One region of the Caldanaerobius polysaccharolyticus DSM 13641 genome, then DNA from elsewhere that is predicted to be linked to it. Evidence: predicted binding sites of a transcription regulator. Region 1 holds the regulator's gene; the other holds the start of a gene.
The links. Region 1 encodes HrcA, which represses chaperone genes, less so after heat shock. Its sites were predicted from a motif close to ATTAGCACTCANNNNNNNTGAGTGCTAAT; they were not measured.
Positions count from the first base shown of each region.

Region 2: groES (co-chaperone GroES) is a predicted target of HrcA. The motif match lies at 6,678-6,706, and genes of this name have one in related genera.

Region 1 is NZ_KE386493.1:102,459-111,446, forward strand. It holds gene gpr (GPR endopeptidase) at 1-438, shown strand, start outside; gene spoIIP (stage II sporulation protein P) at 506-1,636, shown strand; gene CALPO_RS0100515 (hypothetical protein) at 1,646-1,906, shown strand; gene lepA (translation elongation factor 4) at 1,982-3,793, shown strand; gene hemW (radical SAM family heme chaperone HemW) at 3,790-4,929, shown strand; gene hrcA (heat-inducible transcriptional repressor HrcA) at 5,020-6,081, shown strand; gene grpE (nucleotide exchange factor GrpE) at 6,098-6,706, shown strand; gene dnaK (molecular chaperone DnaK) at 6,735-8,567, shown strand; gene dnaJ (molecular chaperone DnaJ) at 8,618-8,988, shown strand, end outside.
Region 2 is NZ_KE386495.1:12,883-21,870, forward strand. It holds gene CALPO_RS0106200 (pyridoxal-phosphate-dependent aminotransferase family protein) at 1-546, opposite strand, end outside; gene CALPO_RS0106205 (thymidine phosphorylase) at 570-1,889, opposite strand; gene CALPO_RS0106210 (cytidine deaminase) at 1,911-2,303, opposite strand; gene larC2 (nickel pincer cofactor biosynthesis protein LarC2) at 2,326-2,787, opposite strand; gene larC (nickel pincer cofactor biosynthesis protein LarC) at 2,787-3,542, opposite strand; gene larB (nickel pincer cofactor biosynthesis protein LarB) at 3,539-4,306, opposite strand; gene CALPO_RS13405 (ArsR/SmtB family transcription factor) at 4,339-4,635, opposite strand; gene groL (chaperonin GroEL) at 4,720-6,342, opposite strand; gene groES (co-chaperone GroES) at 6,370-6,651, opposite strand; gene CALPO_RS0106245 (hypothetical protein) at 6,806-7,696, opposite strand; gene CALPO_RS0106255 (hypothetical protein) at 7,923-8,105, opposite strand; gene CALPO_RS0106260 (hypothetical protein) at 8,197-8,403, opposite strand; gene CALPO_RS15070 (hypothetical protein) at 8,424-8,546, opposite strand; gene CALPO_RS0106275 (S8 family peptidase) at 8,823-8,988, shown strand, end outside.

The DNA.
Region 1 (8,988 bases):
CCAGACTTGATAATAGCTGTGGACGCTTTAGCTTCAAAAAGCACCAGCAGGCTGGCGTCTACCATTCAGATTTCTGATACCGGTGTAAGTCCAGGTGCGGGAATTGGCAATAGACGCGCTGCCCTGGATCAGAGCACGTTGGGTATACCTGTAATAGCCCTAGGGGTGCCTACTGTAGTGGATGCGGCGACCATGGCCAGCGATACCATAGACCTTTTAGTAGATTCCCTGATGAAGGCTACACCCCAGGACAGCCCTTTTTACCAGGTGTTAAAGGATTTAAACAGGGAGGAAAGGTACGATCTTATACGAGAAGTCATCTCGCCGTATGATAACCTTATGGTTACTCCCAAAGAAGTCGACGAAATGATAAACGACATGGCCGCAATACTGGCAGAAGGTATTAATATAGCCCTTCAAGATAACTTATATCGATAAAACAAGTCATAATGTGCCCTTCTTTTTAATATACTAGAGTAAATCAAAAGAAAAAGAGGGGTGCATTTTGTTGTTTATAGTGAAATACCGCACGGTTTATGTATTTTTTGCCTTAGTCCTGGCTTTAATGGTACTAAGTTCCAAGTTATTTTTTAGCGCCAAGGCCGAAGCAAAGAATAATGTTAAATTGGACAAGGTGGCTCAAGTAAATTTGACTGAGGTCCTGCTTAACATGGGTATGCCTTTGATCCAGGCTCAATTCAACCGAGGTTCTCACGGTGTAATAGATTGGTCATTTCTTAATAAAATAACCGCCATAAAACTGGACCCTAAGCTTATATTGTCTTCTCAATTGCCGCCTTTTAACGCCCCTAGTAAAGGTGTGTTTAATGCAAATGCAAAAAGTACGATCACGCCTAGTGCAAAGCCTAAAAAGGAAATCGTAGCGGAAGGCAAAGCTTTTAATCAATCTGCCGATGTAAACACCGGTTTAAACTTAGACGATTCAAAACCGCAGGTATTGATATATCATACTCATACCCATGAGTCTTTTATAGCCACCGCTGAGCACAGGTATATTCCCACCGATAGTGATAGAAGCGATGACCCCAATGTAAACGTAATTAGATTGGGCAAAGAACTCAAAGGGGTTTTGAATAAAAACGGCATAAGCGTTTTGCACGATACCACAGTGCACGATAACCCTTACGACGGCGCATATGAAAGATCTGTGCTTACGTTGAAAAACGATTTAAAAAAGTATCCGTCCATAAAATTTGCCATTGACTTGCACAGAGACGCATACGGAGAAGTAATGAAAAAGGGTATGGATCAAACACCTGATTTAAATAAATTGCCTAACCCGGACTTTAGAAAAAAATACCTTTTGGTGCGCGGTGGCGAGAACTATGCCAGGATCATGTTTGTCATAGGCAGCAGGCGAAGCTCCTCTGACAAAGAGGACTGGCATAAAAATTACGAGTTCGCGAAAAAGATAAGCGATAAGGTGAATCAGCTGGTACCCGGTTTAAGCCTGGGTATTGACGTAAAGACTTATGCCAGTTATAACCAACAGATTTTAGAAAACTCTGTCCTCGTTGAAGTGGGCAGCAATTACAATACGCTGGAAGAAGCTGTGGCTTCTGCAAAGGTACTGGGAGAGGCCCTATCTGATGTGATAAATTCCACGGGCCGGTAGGAGGTTTTTATGAAAAGAGTACAGAGGTATATTTTAGAAAGGCGAATGAGAAGAAAATGGTACGCTCTTTTTTTTCTATGCGCGCTGGTATTTCTTGCGGGTTTTTTGATCGTAGATTACAACACCAGCTGGTTGGTATACGGTTACGGAAAAATAAACGCCTTTTCTGTGGCAGCGACCAGACACTACATTGACATGAATTTTCTGGGGAATGATATAAAAATTTCTGACAGAGCTATAAGAACGATGCTGAATTGGTTCAATAGGTAAGGGCGATATTGCAAAATTCATTGCGATGTTATAGTATTTAAAGTGTGAAAGAATATAAAACGTGTTGTAGGAGGATTGAATTTGGATAAGGAGCACATCAGGAATTTCTGCATTATCGCCCATATAGATCACGGTAAATCCACCCTTGCCGACAGGTTGATAGAAAAAACAGGTACCCTCACCCAGAGGGAAATGGAAGATCAGGTTTTAGACACCATGGATTTGGAAAGAGAGAGGGGTATTACTATAAAGCTCCAGCCTGTCAGGCTTGTGTACCGCAGTGAGGATGGCGAGGAGTACGTATTAAATCTCATAGATACCCCTGGACACGTAGATTTCAATTACGAGGTGTCCAGAAGCCTGGCAGCCTGTGAAGGAGCTTTGCTGGTAATCGATGCATCTCAAGGCATAGAAGCGCAGACGCTAGCCAACCTGTACTTAGCCCTGGACCACGATCTGGAGATAATACCCGTTATAAACAAGATAGATCTTCCCAGCGCTCGCCCTGACGCGGTTAAGCAGGAAATTGAGGAGGTAATAGGAATGGATGCCAGCGAAGCTTTGCTGGTATCTGCCAAAGAGGGTACAGGCATTGAAAACGTCCTTAAAGCCATTGTGGATAAAATACCTCCTCCTGAAGGCGATAAGGATAAGCCCCTTAAGGCTTTAGTCTTTGACTCCTATTACGACAATTACAAAGGGGTTATCGCCTTTGTAAGGATAAAGGATGGCGTCGTAAAGCCGGGAACGAGGATAAAAATGATGTCTACAGGCTTGGAATTTGAGGTCACAGAAGTAGGTACTTTTACCCCTGGACTGAAGCCATTGGACCAATTGCAGGCGGGAGAAGTAGGATATATAGCTGCCAGCATGAAAGACGTAAGGGACTGCCGCGTGGGCGATACCATAACAGATGCGGAAAATCCCGCTCTGGTGCCGTTGCCGGGTTATAGGAAGGTCACGCCCATGGTCTACAGCGGCATTTACCCTGCGGATACCACCCATTATGAAGATCTTAAAGATGCACTTGAAAAGCTGCAGCTAAACGACGCTGCGCTGGTATTTGAACCGGAAACATCGGTAGCTTTGGGATTCGGGTTCAGGTGCGGTTTTCTAGGGCTTCTTCACATGGAAATCGTGCAAGAGAGGCTGGAAAGGGAATACAATCTCAGCTTGGTGACTACAGCGCCCAGCGTCATATACAGGGTCACAAAGACCAATGGAGAGGTATTGGAGATTTCCAATCCAGTAAATTTGCCCAAGCCTCAGGAGATTGAGTACATTGAGGAACCGGTGGTGAATGCGTCTATCATCGTGTCGTCAGATTTCGTAGGCCCTGTGATGGATTTGTGTCAAGAAAAAAGAGGGACGTACGTAAACATGACGTACATCGACACCAGCAGGGTCATGTTGGAGTACAAGCTGCCGTTAAACGAGATCATATTTGATTTTTTCAATGCTTTAAAATCCAGGACGAGGGGCTATGCGTCGCTGGATTACCACATGGCGGGCTATCAGGTATCTGATCTCATAAAGCTGGATATTCTCATAAACGGGGAAGTGGTGGATGCCCTCTCTGTGATAGTGCACAGGGATAAGGCCTATGAAAGAGGCAGAAAAATTGTAGAAAAGCTTAAAGAGTCCATACCCAGGCAGTTGTTTGAGATACCCATTCAGGCGGCTATAGGCAACAGGGTAATCGCCAGAGAGACTGTAAAGGCCATGAGAAAAGATGTGCTTGCTAAGTGTTACGGGGGCGATGTCACCAGGAAGAAAAAGCTTCTAGAAAAGCAGAAAGAAGGGAAAAAGCGCATGAGGCAGATAGGCAAGGTGGAAATACCTCAAGAGGCCTTCATGTCAGTGCTGAAGTTGGAGGACGAAAATTGAGGTTGAAAGACATAAGCATTTACGTGCACATCCCTTTTTGCGTAAAAAAGTGCTTTTACTGCGATTTTAATTCTTTTGCAGGAATGGAGAAATTAAAACCCTATTATCTAGATGCACTAATTGGCGAACTGAAGATGTACGCGTGTAAATTAAAAGGCTATAAAGTCAGGACGTTGTTTATAGGAGGAGGTACCCCTACCACTTTTACGCTATCTCAGCTTTCCCTTATTCTGGATACTATTAGCAGCCTTTACGATGTTGACGATGGGGCAGAAGTGACGGTAGAAGCAAATCCAGGCACTGTTTCTGATCTCATGCTCAGAGGCCTGTCTCTAAGGGGAGTCAACCGCTTGAGCCTGGGCTTACAGGCTAGGCAGGATCATTTGCTCAAATTGCTGGGAAGGGTGCATACATACGAGCAGTTTTTGTCCAGTTATTACAGTGCTTTAAAGTACTTTGGCAATGTAAATGTAGACATCATGTTTGGCTTGCCAGGACAGACTATGGACATGTGGACACAGACCCTTGATGCCGTCATCGGGCTTAAACCCCATCATGTGTCCTGTTATAGCCTTACGATAGAAAACAACACCCCTTTGGGAGATATGGTCAAAAGAGGAATACTCGATTTGCCCGATGAGGACACGGAGCGCCAGATGTATTATGAAGCCAAAAGGAGATTGCTGGCAGCGGGGTACAGGCATTACGAGATATCCAATTTCGCCTTACCCGGATACCAGTGTAAACACAACACCGCATACTGGACGGACAGCGAATACGTGGGCATAGGAGCTGGAGCCAGTTCTTATTATGACAATATAAGGTATAAAAACGCGGATGATATAACGGATTACATCAAAAAAGTGCATAAAGGGCTGCTTCCTATAGAGGAATTTGAGTACGTAAGCGAAAGAGAGAAGGTCATTTACGCCATTATTACAGGTTTAAGGCTTATTACAGGTATAAATTTGAAGGAATTCCGGGAACGATATCATGTGGATTTGCTAAAGGAGTACGGCGACGTCGTTGAAAAATACGGCGATATGGGATTTTTAGAAGTAAAAAGCGGATTTCTCAGGTTTACTGAAAGAGGAATAGATGTTTCCAATACCGTATTGAGTGATTTTTTAAGATAAATATTGACATTTTACACGTTAAGTGATATTTTATAAGCATGAATTAGCACTCTATAAGTGAGAGTGCTAACAATGAGAGGTGAGGCCAGGATGCAATTGGATGAGAGAAAGGATAAGATCTTAAAAGCTGTAGTTGACGGATATATAAAGACAGCCGACCCTGTGGGTTCGAGGACAATTGCAAAAAAGTATAAGATAGGCCTGAGTTCAGCCACGATACGGAATGAAATGGCTGACCTTGAAGATATGGGTTATCTTGAGCAGCCTCACACGTCTGCAGGTAGGATACCATCCATTAAAGGTTACAGATATTATGTGGACAGTATTATGCAGGATTTAATAAGTTTGACTTCGGAATTAGATGAAAGGGAAAAGTATATACTGGAAAAATACCTGTTTGAGGAAATATCTTCTGACGCAGAAGATAGGATTGAGGAGATAATCAAGAAGATCGCCAAATTGCTCTCCAATGTAACCAGGTATACGTCGTTGGTATTAGCCCCTCAGCTCAACCTAAGCAAGCTCAAGGCGATAAAGCTGGTGCCAATTGACGATAGCAATATCCTGCTGGCTATACTCACTAATACAGGTCTTGTCAGAAATGCGGTTTTGAAGATGAATAAACCTATGGATTCTATTGAAGTGGATAGGGTAAACAACCTCATAAACCATAAACTATCATATCTTACCATCGAGGAAATCGACGACGATTTGATCAACAGCATTAAAGTGGAGTTTAACGACGATGTTTTGTTGGATAACGTAATAAACTCGATAAAAAAGACCTTGAGAAGAGCCGACGATGGCGATATATTTATGGATGGTACCACCAACATATTCAATTACCCTGAGTATCAGGATATAAAAAAGGTGAAGAATTTTATGTCTTTGCTGGAAGAGAAGGAATTGCTGTACGAGGTGCTGCAGCCCAACCGCGATAACGATATAGATATTACCATAGGCAGCGAAAATAAGTTCGACGAAACAAAGGACATGAGCATCATCATAGCAGCGTATAGATTAAACGGCAGGTCTATAGGCAGCATTGGTATAATAGGACCTACCAGAATGGATTATCGGAAAGCCATAGCAACAGTTAACCTGGTAAAGGAAGACCTGGGAAAATTAATGGAATACCTTTACGGAATATAAAACAAGGGGTGGATAGGTGTTGGAAAAGAAAGAAGAGAAGATGGCTGAAGAGATTAATTGCGATAAGGCCGATGAGCCTCAGGAGGCACGGCAGGTTGAAAACGGCGGTGAAGGCGGTGAAAATGGGTGCCAGTGCGAAGACGAACAAGAGCAGGCTGCTGAAGAGGTGAAAAAGCTTAAAGAGGCGCTGGAGGCAAAAACAAAGGAGGCTGATGAGTATTTAAATCTGGCCAAAAGAATTCAAGCTGAGTTTGACAATTTTAGAAAGCGGACTCAGAAAGAAAAAGAGGATTTGGTGAAGTACGGCAATGAGCAGCTTATACTGGCGATGTTACCTGTTCTCGATAACCTTGAGAGGGCGGCGGCGGTAGAGGTCAATGACGCCAATAGGGCTATAATAGATGGTGTTAATATGGTGATAAATCAATTCAAGAAGGTATTGTCGGATTTTAATGTAAAAGAGATCCAGGCAGAGGGAAAGCCCTTTGATCCATATAAGCACCATGCTGTGATGCAGGTAGAAGATAGCGGCTGCGAGCCTAATACCGTGGTAGAAGTACTTCAAAAAGGTTATGAATTAAATGATCGCGTGATAAGGCCAAGTCTTGTAAAAGTTGCAAAATAAAATCAGGAGTTTAAGGAGGAGTGCTTAAATGGGAAAAATTATTGGAATTGACCTTGGCACCACATTTTCATGTGTGGCAGTGATGGAAGGTGGCCAACCGGTGGTAATACCTAACGCAGAAGGAGCTAGGACTACGCCTTCTGTGGTGGCCTTTACAGATACAGGAGAGAGATTAGTGGGCCAGGTGGCAAAGCGGCAGGCTATAACCAATCCCGAGAGAACCGTCATGTCTATAAAAAGACATATGGGTACAAATTACAAAGTAAACATAGATGGCAAAGAGTATACCCCGCAGGAGATATCTGCGTTTATTCTGCAGAAGCTCAAAAGAGATGCAGAAGCGTATCTGGGAGAACCAGTTACGCAAGCGGTTATAACGGTTCCAGCGTACTTTAACGACAGCCAGAGGCAAGCCACAAAAGACGCAGGCAGGATTGCGGGCCTTGAGGTATTGAGGATTATCAATGAGCCTACGGCGGCCTCACTGGCCTACGGACTGGACAAAGAAGAGAACCAGAAGATAATGGTGTACGACTTAGGAGGAGGTACCTTTGACGTATCCATCCTTGAATTAGGCGATGGAGTCTTTGAAGTGTTAGCTACCAGTGGAAATAACCATCTGGGCGGCGATGACTTCGACCAGAGGATAATGGATTGGCTGATAGATGGATTTAAAAAGGAGCACGGCATAGACCTCAGCAAGGACAAGATGGCTTTGCAGAGGTTGAAAGAGGCTGCAGAAAAGGCGAAGATAGAGCTTTCCTCTGCCACTTCTTCTCTGATAAGCCTTCCATTTATCACGGCGGATGCGACGGGGCCAAAGCACCTGGAAGTTACGTTGACGAGGGCCAAGTTTGAGGAGCTCATATCAGACCTGGTGGCGTCTACAGAAGGTCCGGTAAGACAGGCGTTGAGCGATGCCAATTTAACGCCGGATAAAATCGATAAAGTTATACTGGTAGGAGGTTCTACCAGAATACCCCTGGTTCAGGAGACGGTTAGGAGACTTACGGGGAAAGAGCCTCATAAAGGGATTAACCCCGATGAGTGCGTGGCTATAGGAGCTGCTATACAGGCAGGAGTTTTGGGCGGTGAGGTAAAAGATATACTGCTGTTGGATGTAACGCCCCTTTCCCTGGGCATTGAGACACTGGGCGGCGTGTTTACAAAGCTCATTGAGCGCAACACCACCATACCTACTAAAAAGAGTCAGATATTCTCCACAGCAGCTGATAACCAGACTTCGGTGGAAATTCACGTCCTCCAGGGCGAGAGGCCCATGGCTAAGGACAATAAGACACTGGGCCGCTTTACCCTTACAGGTATTCCTCCTGCGCCTAGAGGGGTGCCGCAGATTGAAGTAACTTTTGACATCGACGCTAACGGAATTGTACATGTCTCGGCTAAAGACCTGGGTACTGGTAAAGAGCAAAGCATAACGATTACGTCTACCACCAATCTCAGCGAAGAGGAAATCGAGAGGATGAGAAAAGAGGCTGAGAAGTACGCTGAAGAGGATAAAAAGAGGAAAGAAGAGGCCGATATAAGGAACAACGCGGACTCGGCTATATACCAGGCCGAAAAGACATTAAAAGACCTGGGCGATAAGGTGACGCCACAGGAAAGGGAGAAGATCAATGCGGAAATAGAGAAGGTGAGAAAGGCCTTAAGCGGCAGCGATATTCAGGCTATAAAAGATGCCACAGAGTCGTTGTCCCAGGCTTTCTATGAAGTCTCTACCAGGATATATCAGCAGGCCGGAGCCAGTGGAAACGCTGGTGGGAATACAGGAGCCGGTTCCAACAATTCAGGCCGTGACGATAACGGCAACACTTACAATGCGGATTACAAAGTCGACTGAAACAAAACCTGCCCTGTCAGGGCAGGTTTTAGACTGAGGTGGTGATTGGATTGGCGAGAGACTATTACGAGATATTAGGGGTGGATAGAAATGCGTCACAGGACGAGATAAAAAAAGCGTATAGAAAGCTGGCAAAGAAGTACCACCCTGACATGAATCCAGGTGACAAAGAAGCTGAGCAGAAGTTTAAGGAGATCAACGAGGCTTATGAGGTGTTGAGCGACCCTGAAAAGAAAGCCAGATACGACCAGTTTGGCCATGCCGGCGTCAATGGCCAGGGTGGATTTAACACGGGAGGATTTGGCGGCGGCTTTGGTGACTTTGGCGATTTTGGAGATTTTGGCGGCTTTGGAGATATATTTGATATGTTTTTTGGCGAAGGCTTTACAGGCCGCAGGAGAAATAGCCCACAAAAAGGCGC
Region 2 (8,988 bases), on a different contig from region 1:
TACAGACCATTCATCAACTTTGAGCTCTTCACCGCCTATGGCAGAAACGCTGTCCACTACTGTCATTATCCCCCTGCTTTTAAGCATGGGGCATATGCGGCTTACATCGTTTAAAACACCTGAAGGCGTATCGCAGTGCACCACGGTGGCGTACTTAAAACCCCCATAACTGTCCAAAAATCTCTCCAGCTCTCCTACGTCTATCTGCCTTCTCCTGTCACCTCTAAAGAATACCACCTGTCCGCCGTATATCCTGACAAAGTCAGCAAAGCCCTCGCCAAAAATACCGTTTTCGATGACCAGAACCCTGTCGCCGGGTTCCGTGAGAGAAGCACAGGCTGCCTCCAGACCCAATATCCCCTCGCCGCACAAAATCCTTACCTGGTTTTTGGTTTTGAGCAATTGGCCGAGTTTCTCGCACGTATCCCGGTAAAAATCGTAAAACTGAACGTCTAAATCGGGATTGGTGGTTTTCATGGCTCTTGCAAGCCTTACATTTTCCCGTACCTGAGTGGGACCAGGCGTCATTATAAGAGGTACATTCATCGCTGATCACCCTTTTCTCAACGTCATTTTAAATCCTCCTGTGTCACCCGAGCGTATACCAGCTTGTTCTTCTCCACAGGTGTAGGGGAAAAGGCTATAGACTCTCTTACCATCTTAGCCCCATAAGCCAATTTATCACGGCTGCTGGCGTATACCGTAGCGTAAACCTGGCCTTTTCTCAAATAGTCGCCGGCTTTACCTCCCAACAGGATCCCCACCGAGTGATCGATGTCATCCCCTTTTTTCTCTCGGCCCGCCCCCAATCTTACCGAGCATAACCCCAGTTTAAGCCCATCTATGTCCTTTATATAGCAATCCTCCTCGGCTACAAGGCTGCGCGTAAAAGGAGCCTGAGGCAATTTACTGTAATCCTCCAGCACGTCGGCGTCACCGCCCTGGGCTCTAATTATCTCTTTAAATTTCTCCAACGCCTTGCCGTTTTCTATATTTTCCTCCATAACGCGCCGGGCTTTTTCTGGCTCCTTTTCTATCCCAGCCATAAGGGCCATCTCCGCAGCAAATTCCAAACACAGTTCTTTTAAGTCTTTATGGCCCCTGCCTTTTAAAACCTCAGCCGCTTCCATCACCTCCAGGGAATTCCCTATGGCCAGACCCAAAGGCTGATCCATAGATGTTACGTAAGCGACTACCTCTTTTCCCGCAACCCTTCCGATTGCTACCATGGTTTTAGCCAGTTCAAGGGCATCGCTGTAGGTCTTCATAAAGGCGCCCCTGCCAAATTTCACGTCCAGCAATATCCTGTCGGCGCCGCCTGCCAGCTTTTTGCTCATGATAGAGCTGGCAATAAGTGGTATGGACTCCACCGTCGCCGTAACATCCCTTAAAGAGTAAAGCATTTTATCAGCAGGTACCAGTCTCTCCGACTGCTCCGTTATAGCAGCTCCTATACTGCGCACCTGGTTTACAAACTCCTCTTTTGTCAGCGCGGTCCTAAACCCCTTTATAGACTCCAGTTTATCTATGGTTCCCCCTGTGTATCCCAGCCCTCTCCCGGCCATTTTCGCTACCTTGATCCCCGCCGATGCAGCCAGAGGTATCAACACCAAGGTTGTGGTGTCGGCTATTCCGCCGCTGCTGTGCTTATCCACCTTTACGCCATCTACGGCACTTAAATCCACCACCTCACCTGATCGCGCCATGGCCAACGTCAGCGCCGTAGTCTCCTCATAGCTCATGCCCCTAAAGTAAACAGCCATGAGAAATGCAGACATCTGATAGTCAGGTATATCCCCTTTTACATAGCCCTCTATCAGGTACTCAATCTCCCCCTGGCTCAGGCGACCTCCATCCCGCTTTTTCCGTATAAGTTCAGGTACAAACAACAGCCATCACCCTTTATCACCTCACAGTTTAAAAGCATAGGGCAATAGGTCCTCTACGTTGTACATAAGAATTTGGCTCATATCCTTGTTCAACAGTATGACCTCAGCCCGAGGAGCCAGCTCCAGTAAGACCTGTCTGCAAGCGCCACACGGCGAAATAGGCTGTTGAGTTTCGCCTGCCACCGCAATAGCTTTAATATCCCTGTAACCTTCTGAATACGCCTTAAAAAGAGCCACCCTTTCGGCACACACTGTAAGGCCATAGGAAGAGATTTCTATATTGCAACCAGTAAACACCCTGCCATCGTCGGTCAGCACGGCAGCGCCCACTTTGAAACGGGAATACACAGCATAAGCGTTTTCTCTCGCCCTGATGGCCTCTTTGGCCAGCTTTTCTTTCCAATCGCTCTCAATCAACACCTACACCCCATTTTCCTTATCCTTTTCTCTGCTCTAAATTGACCTTTATAACCTCATCATACACTTTACCTATAGGCACTCCATGCGCTGCAGCTGCCTTCTTTACGTCCTCGTACTCGGGAACAGACTTTACAAGCTCGCCTTTTAAAAAGCCATTTTTAACCTTTATCTCACCGTAGCTGGTAGACACCTTAGCAAAGCTTCTATCTAGCTTCTCCCTCTGTATCTCAAAAATCCTTATTCCAAAAGTGGTGGTTTCTCTAAATACAATATCCTTCATGGCATCGGCGCTATCAGGCTCGCACAGCACTGAAAGTTTTACAGCCGGCCGCTCTTTTTTCATAATGATCGGCGTCAGAAACACATCTAAAGCGCCGCCGTCAAACAGCCTCTGCATTATGTACTGGTAATACTCAGGGTTCATATCATCGATGTTGGTCTCAAGAAGTACCAGATGTTCCCTCTCACTACGGTCCATTAAATTGTCGGTTTTTTTTTATCCTGCAATTCACCGTAAATAACCCTTAGCAGATTTGGTATATCCATATCCCTGGTACCAGCGCCGTACCCAACCCTCTCCACTGCCATAGGCGGCATATCGCCAAAACGCGATGCCAGCGTCTTTACAATAGCTGCGCCTGTTGGCGTCACCAGCTCTTTTTTTACACCGTTGTCGTACACAGGCACCCCTTTTAAAATCTCCATAGTAGCTGGGGCAGGAATCGGTATGATGCCGTGCATGCTATGAGCCATACCCCCGCCTACAGGCAGCGGCGAACACCATATCACATCGGGCTTGAGCATGTTAATGGCTATAGCCGTACCCACAATATCTACAATAGAATCCACCGCCCCTACCTCGTGAAAGTGAACTTCCTCCGGCGGCCTGCCGTGAACCTTTGCCTCGGCCAGCGCCAGGTTTTCAAAAATCCTGATGGCCGTATTTTTAACCTCATCATCCAAACCGCTATTGCCAATAAGCTCTTTTATCTGCGAGAAATTTCTATGTACGTGCTGTCCGTGGTCGTCCTCATCGCCATGTAACTGGACTTTGAAGTACATAGCAGTTATGCCGTTTTTTGATGTCCTGCCTATGTCCAGCGCGTATCCGCCTATATCCAGTGATTTTAGCTGCCTGTGGAATTCTTCCACATCCAGCCCTAAATCTAAAAGGGACGAAATGGTCATATCCCCGCTGATACCGGCAAAACAATCAAAGTACAATACCTTCATTTATCATACCCCTGTTCACCTATTTTATTTATCATACTGGCTAAATACCCGGCCCCAAAGCCATTGTCGATATTGACCACGCCTATTCCGCTGGCACAACTGTTTAGCATCGTGAGCAAGGCGGATAAGCCATGGAAATTGGCCCCATATCCCACGCTGGTAGGAACGGCTATAACCGGGGAATCCACCAGTCCTCCAATGACGCTGGCCAGTGCTCCCTCCATGCCAGCGACAGCTATTATCACCCTGGCCCTCATAAGCCTTTCGGAATTCATCAAAAGCCTGTGTATTCCAGCAACGCCTACATCGTACAGCCTATCCACGGTGTTGCCCAGCACTTCGGCCGTTACAGCCGCTTCCTCTGCTACAGGCACATCGGCTGTACCCCCTGTGGCTACCAGTACTATGCCTTTAGACTTCTTTATCTCTCGCCTCTTTACCACCACTATCCTAGCCAGTTCATGGTATTCTACGTCCCCTGTTATCTTTTTTATAGCCTCATATACTTCAGGTGTAGCCCTAGTGGCCAGTATATTGTTTTCTCTCTCCAGCATCTTTTTCACAATTCCCACGATGTGCTCCAGCTTTTTCCCCTGGCAAAAGATCACCTCAGGGTATCCCGTCCTTATGTTTCTGTGGTAATCAATCTTGGCATAGCCCAAGTCTTCAAAAGGCAGCACTTTGAGCTTTCTAATGCCCTCTTCAACGGTGATTTCCCCTGTCTGGATCTTCTCCAGAAGTTTTTTAAGCGCCTCCTCGTTCATAGCATCGCCTCTTTCACTTTCTCACTATAAACTTACAGGTTATCCTCTAAAAGTATTTTATTTAGACTCTCGCACAACTCCTTGAGCTTTCCTCCGTTTACTACATAATAAGAACATCCTTCGGATTTTTCGCATTTTACCAGTCCAGCCGATTTTAAAATTTTAAGGTGATGGGAAACGTTAGGCTGTGAAATGCATAACTCCTCTGCCAAATCGCAAACACAGTATTCGTCGCCTTTTTGCTGCTTTAACAACATACTCAATATCCTGAGCCTTATGGGATCGCTCAAGGCCTTTAAGGTATCAACCAGGACCAGTATATCTTCCAATCTACCTCAACCCCGCAAAAATATAAAAATAATAAAAGCATGTTTATATTTAAATATAAACATGCTTTTATTATAGCATATACCTTACATCATGTCCATTCCAGGATTGGGCGCCGGCGGTGTCTGCTCTTTCTCAGGGATATCAGCCACAACTGCCTCTGTGGTGAGGATCATAGCTGCAATACTTGCGGCATTCTGCAGGGCTGAGCGAGTAACCTTGGTGGGATCAACGATACCGGCCTTTATCATATCTACATATTCCTCTTTATATGCATCAAAGCCGATGCCGGGTTCGGAATTCTTCACCTTTTCTACAATTACAGAACCCTCCAGACCTGCGTTAAACGCGATCTGCTTTACGGGCTCCTCTAAAGCCTTCATTACGATCTCAGCGCCGGTTCTGATTTCGCCTTCCAGCGAGTCTACCACTTTCTTAACAGCGGGTATGCAGTTGATGAGCGCTGTACCGCCACCAGGCACGATACCCTCTTCCACAGCAGCCCTTGTAGCTGACAGGGCATCCTCGATCCTGTGCCTCTTCTCCTTCAGCTCTGTCTCTGTAGCTGCACCAACTTGTATCACAGCTACGCCGCCAGACAGCTTAGCCAGCCTCTCTTGGAGTTTCTCCCTGTCATAGTCAGAAGTAGTCTCTTCGATCTGTACCTTGATCTGCTGTATCCTGTTCTTAATCTCATTCTTGTCGCCGCCACCGTCTACAATGGTGGTGTTCTCTTTGTCAACCCTGACCTGCCTTGCAGTACCTAACAGGCTGAGATCAGCATCTTTCAAGTCATAGCCCAGCTCTTCAGAGATCACCTGGCCGCCAGTGAGGATAGCAATATCCCTCAGCATCTCCTTTCTCCTGTCGCCAAAGCCAGGAGCCTTTACGCCAACGCATGTAAATGTGCCGCGCAGCTTGTTAACAACCAGCGTAGCTAAAGCTTCGCCTTCGATGTCATCAGCTATGATCAACAGCTTCTTGCCTGTCTCCACAATCTTCTGCAACAGCGGTAAAATCTCCTGTACATTTGAAAGCTTCTTGTCTGTAATGAGTATCAGAGGATCATCCAGTATTGCTTCCATTTTCTCTGTATCAGTCACCATATACGGAGAAACATAACCTCTGTCAAACTGCATTCCTTCCACAACTTCCAGGGTGGTTCCCATGGTCTTGGACTCTTCCACGGTGATAACCCCGTCTTTGCCCACTTTTTCCATAGCCTCTGCTATGAGGTTTCCTATCTCCTCATCGGCAGCTGAAATAGATGCAACCTGTGCGATAGCTTCTCTTGACTCCACAGGATGAGAAATCCTCTTTAACTCTTCCACTGCGGCATCTACGGCTTTTTTCATGCCCCTTCTGATCAGCATGGGGTTAGCGCCTGCCGCCACGTTTTTCATACCCTCTCTAACCAGTGCCTGTCCCAAAAGGGTTGCAGTGGTCGTACCGTCACCGGCTACATCGTTGGTCTTTGTAGCGACTTCCTTTAACAGCTGCGCTCCCTGGTTCTCAAAAGGATCTTTAAGCTCTATTTCCCTTGCAATGGTTACACCGTCATTGGTTATAGTAGGTGAACCGTACTTTTTATCCAGAACTACGTTTCTTCCACGGGGTCCCAAAGTCACTTTAACGGTATTTGCTACGGCATTTACGCCTCTTTCCAGAGCTCTTCTTGCTTCTTCTCCATACAGAATCTGCTTTGCCATCTCCGCTTTCCTCCCTCATATGTAATTTTAGTCAAGTATGGCTAAGATATCATTTTGTCTCAGTATCAGATACTCCTGGCCATCCAGTTTTACTTCTGTTCCCGCGTATTTAGAATAGATGACCTTATCGCCGACCTTAACCTCAAGCTCGACTTTCTTGCCGTCTATGTACTCGCCAGTACCCACAGCCACTACTTCGCCCTGCTGCGGCTTCTCTTTCGCTGTACCAGGCAGTACTATTCCCCCTACCACTTCTTCTGCTTCGATGGGTTTAATGACCACTCTGTCGCCTAATGGCCTGATTTTCATCTTTCCAACCTCCTACTGTGGATTTTATTAGCACTCGCTTTTATCGAGTGCTAATCACATGAAATATAATAGATTAAAAAAAAAGATATTGCAAATCCACCTAAAGTTAATTTTTCACCGTTTTAAGCAATTATACGCGCATTTATCAAATTTTTTAGTCCTTTTCTTCGTTTTTCTCATTTTCTTTCTTCTTTTCTTCAATTTCTAACGGTTTAGCTTTCTCAGAAGAACCTTCTTTGTTCTGTTCATCACCGCTCATTAGATAATTTATGACTTTATCAAAGACTTCCTTTTGTTGATCGTTCATAAGAGCACGCACATTATTTAAAAATCTTTCCCTCTCATCTCCCGAATTGCCTCTCACCATATCTTCATTTCCACTGTTCTTGCTTTCTTTATCGCTGATCACCGATTCTGCTTTAGTGACCAGGTCGATTATTTTTAAATTCTTAATGAACTTATCTATTTTGCCATCGTCATCCCTAAACAGCGGCTTAAACATCTCTATAACCCGTGCTAACTTCTCTATCTGGCTTATCTCAGGATTTTCCACTATAGATTTAATCTTTGCCATGTACTCGCTCCAGTTGTTCACAAGCCCATCTATCAGTTCCAGCAGATTGATGGAGAAGTCCAAAAGCTCCTGTTTATCCTCCGCCATGTGGGGTTTTGCCGCCTTCAGCATCTCTATCCTCTTTTTTCTCTCATCCCTTATATCCCTCATCTGATGTACTACTCCAGTTTCGTCTATACTGTTTAAGCGCTTGCAGCAGTCATATACGTTGATGACGTTTATGTACAGATCTGATAGTATCTGCTCCCTTTCAGGCAAATAAGTCTTAACACTAGAAACCAAATCCTTTATTTTATACAAGTGATCTTCTGTCAACTTTATATCTGGCATCCTTAGTTTCAGCCCGTCTTGGTCCCCGCGCTGCCTTCTCCTGGGCAGAGGCAAAGCCATTATATTGTCTCCCATTCTCAGTTTCTTTTCTCTAATTATCAAAAGTAAAAGCAATAAGATGACCAGCATCTCTCTGTTCAATTAAATCCCTCCTTGATAGCAAATATGTACAGGGCCAGCTTTCCTGGCCCCAATTGCCTTTTACTTAATTTTCATGTATCATCGGTATAAAGAAGAATATAAACAATATTATTATAATAATCCAGAAAAAGCCGCCGCGGTGCCATCCTGATTCTGGCATTTTGATAACCTCCTCTTTTTTCTCTTTTTTAAATCTAATATATTATACGGGAACAGCTCAAAAGTGTTACTGCAATTCAAGGCCCAACAATCTTCCAAAAAACCTTCTAACCTTTCTCCTGGGTTTATCCTTTGACACCATAGTGAGTATCAAAAAGAAAAAAAGCAGGTTATTTTCATCGAAATGAACATCAAAAAATATCGTAAGCAGCAGGAAAAAGAACAGCAGGGTATCACCGGGTATCTTCATAGCAAAACCTCCTATTCACATTCTTTATACATTCTATGTAAGAATTTAAAAAAGGCTCTATCGTGCGATCACGATAGAGCCTTTTTGCGGATTAGTTAAACCAACGACCCTGGAATAATATGACGAGGAGCAGGAAGAAGAACAACAATGAACTGCCGCTGGTACCCGTGCCACCAAAGAGCCCATCAAAGAATCCCCAGAACCCATCGCCAAATATTATGACCAGGAGCAGGAAGAAGAACAACAGTGAGCTGCCGCTATCAAAAAAGCCGCCTTGTGTCAATTTGTTCTCTGTCATATCAGACCCTCCTCAATTACTTATTTTTTTAGCTCTCTGTCTTCACATTTTCTTCTAGGCCTTAAAAGGATCACTATCAATATCACGATAATAATGATGAAGAAAAACCACTCAAAACCCCAGAATTCCTGCTGCTCAGGCATAACACAACCCTCCTTACTTATCAAATACTATAATACCGGGTACAAATAACAGGATTATTATTATTATTATAATGATCCAGAAAAATCCTCCACGGAACCACTGATCTTTCCCTGCCATGATTTCACCTTCCTTTTAAATAATGCTTTACTCAAATCTCACCTAATCCTTTTATCTTAAGTCTAATTTATAATATGTGGCTATGCAGCTATGTGTTACACATCAGGACTCCCTTTCATAGTATGTAGTGAAATTGCCGTGAAGGGGGAAACGCCTACATGATAGATCTCATAATGGGAGCCATACTGGCTAAATTCTTAAAAGACAGCACCACAGAAAAAAAAATAGACAAGAGGCTAAAAATAAAAGCCCTGGATAACATCAGGGGCAGTATTACAGCCATAGTCCATACCAGAGCTTCAAAGGAGAGCATATTAAAGCACT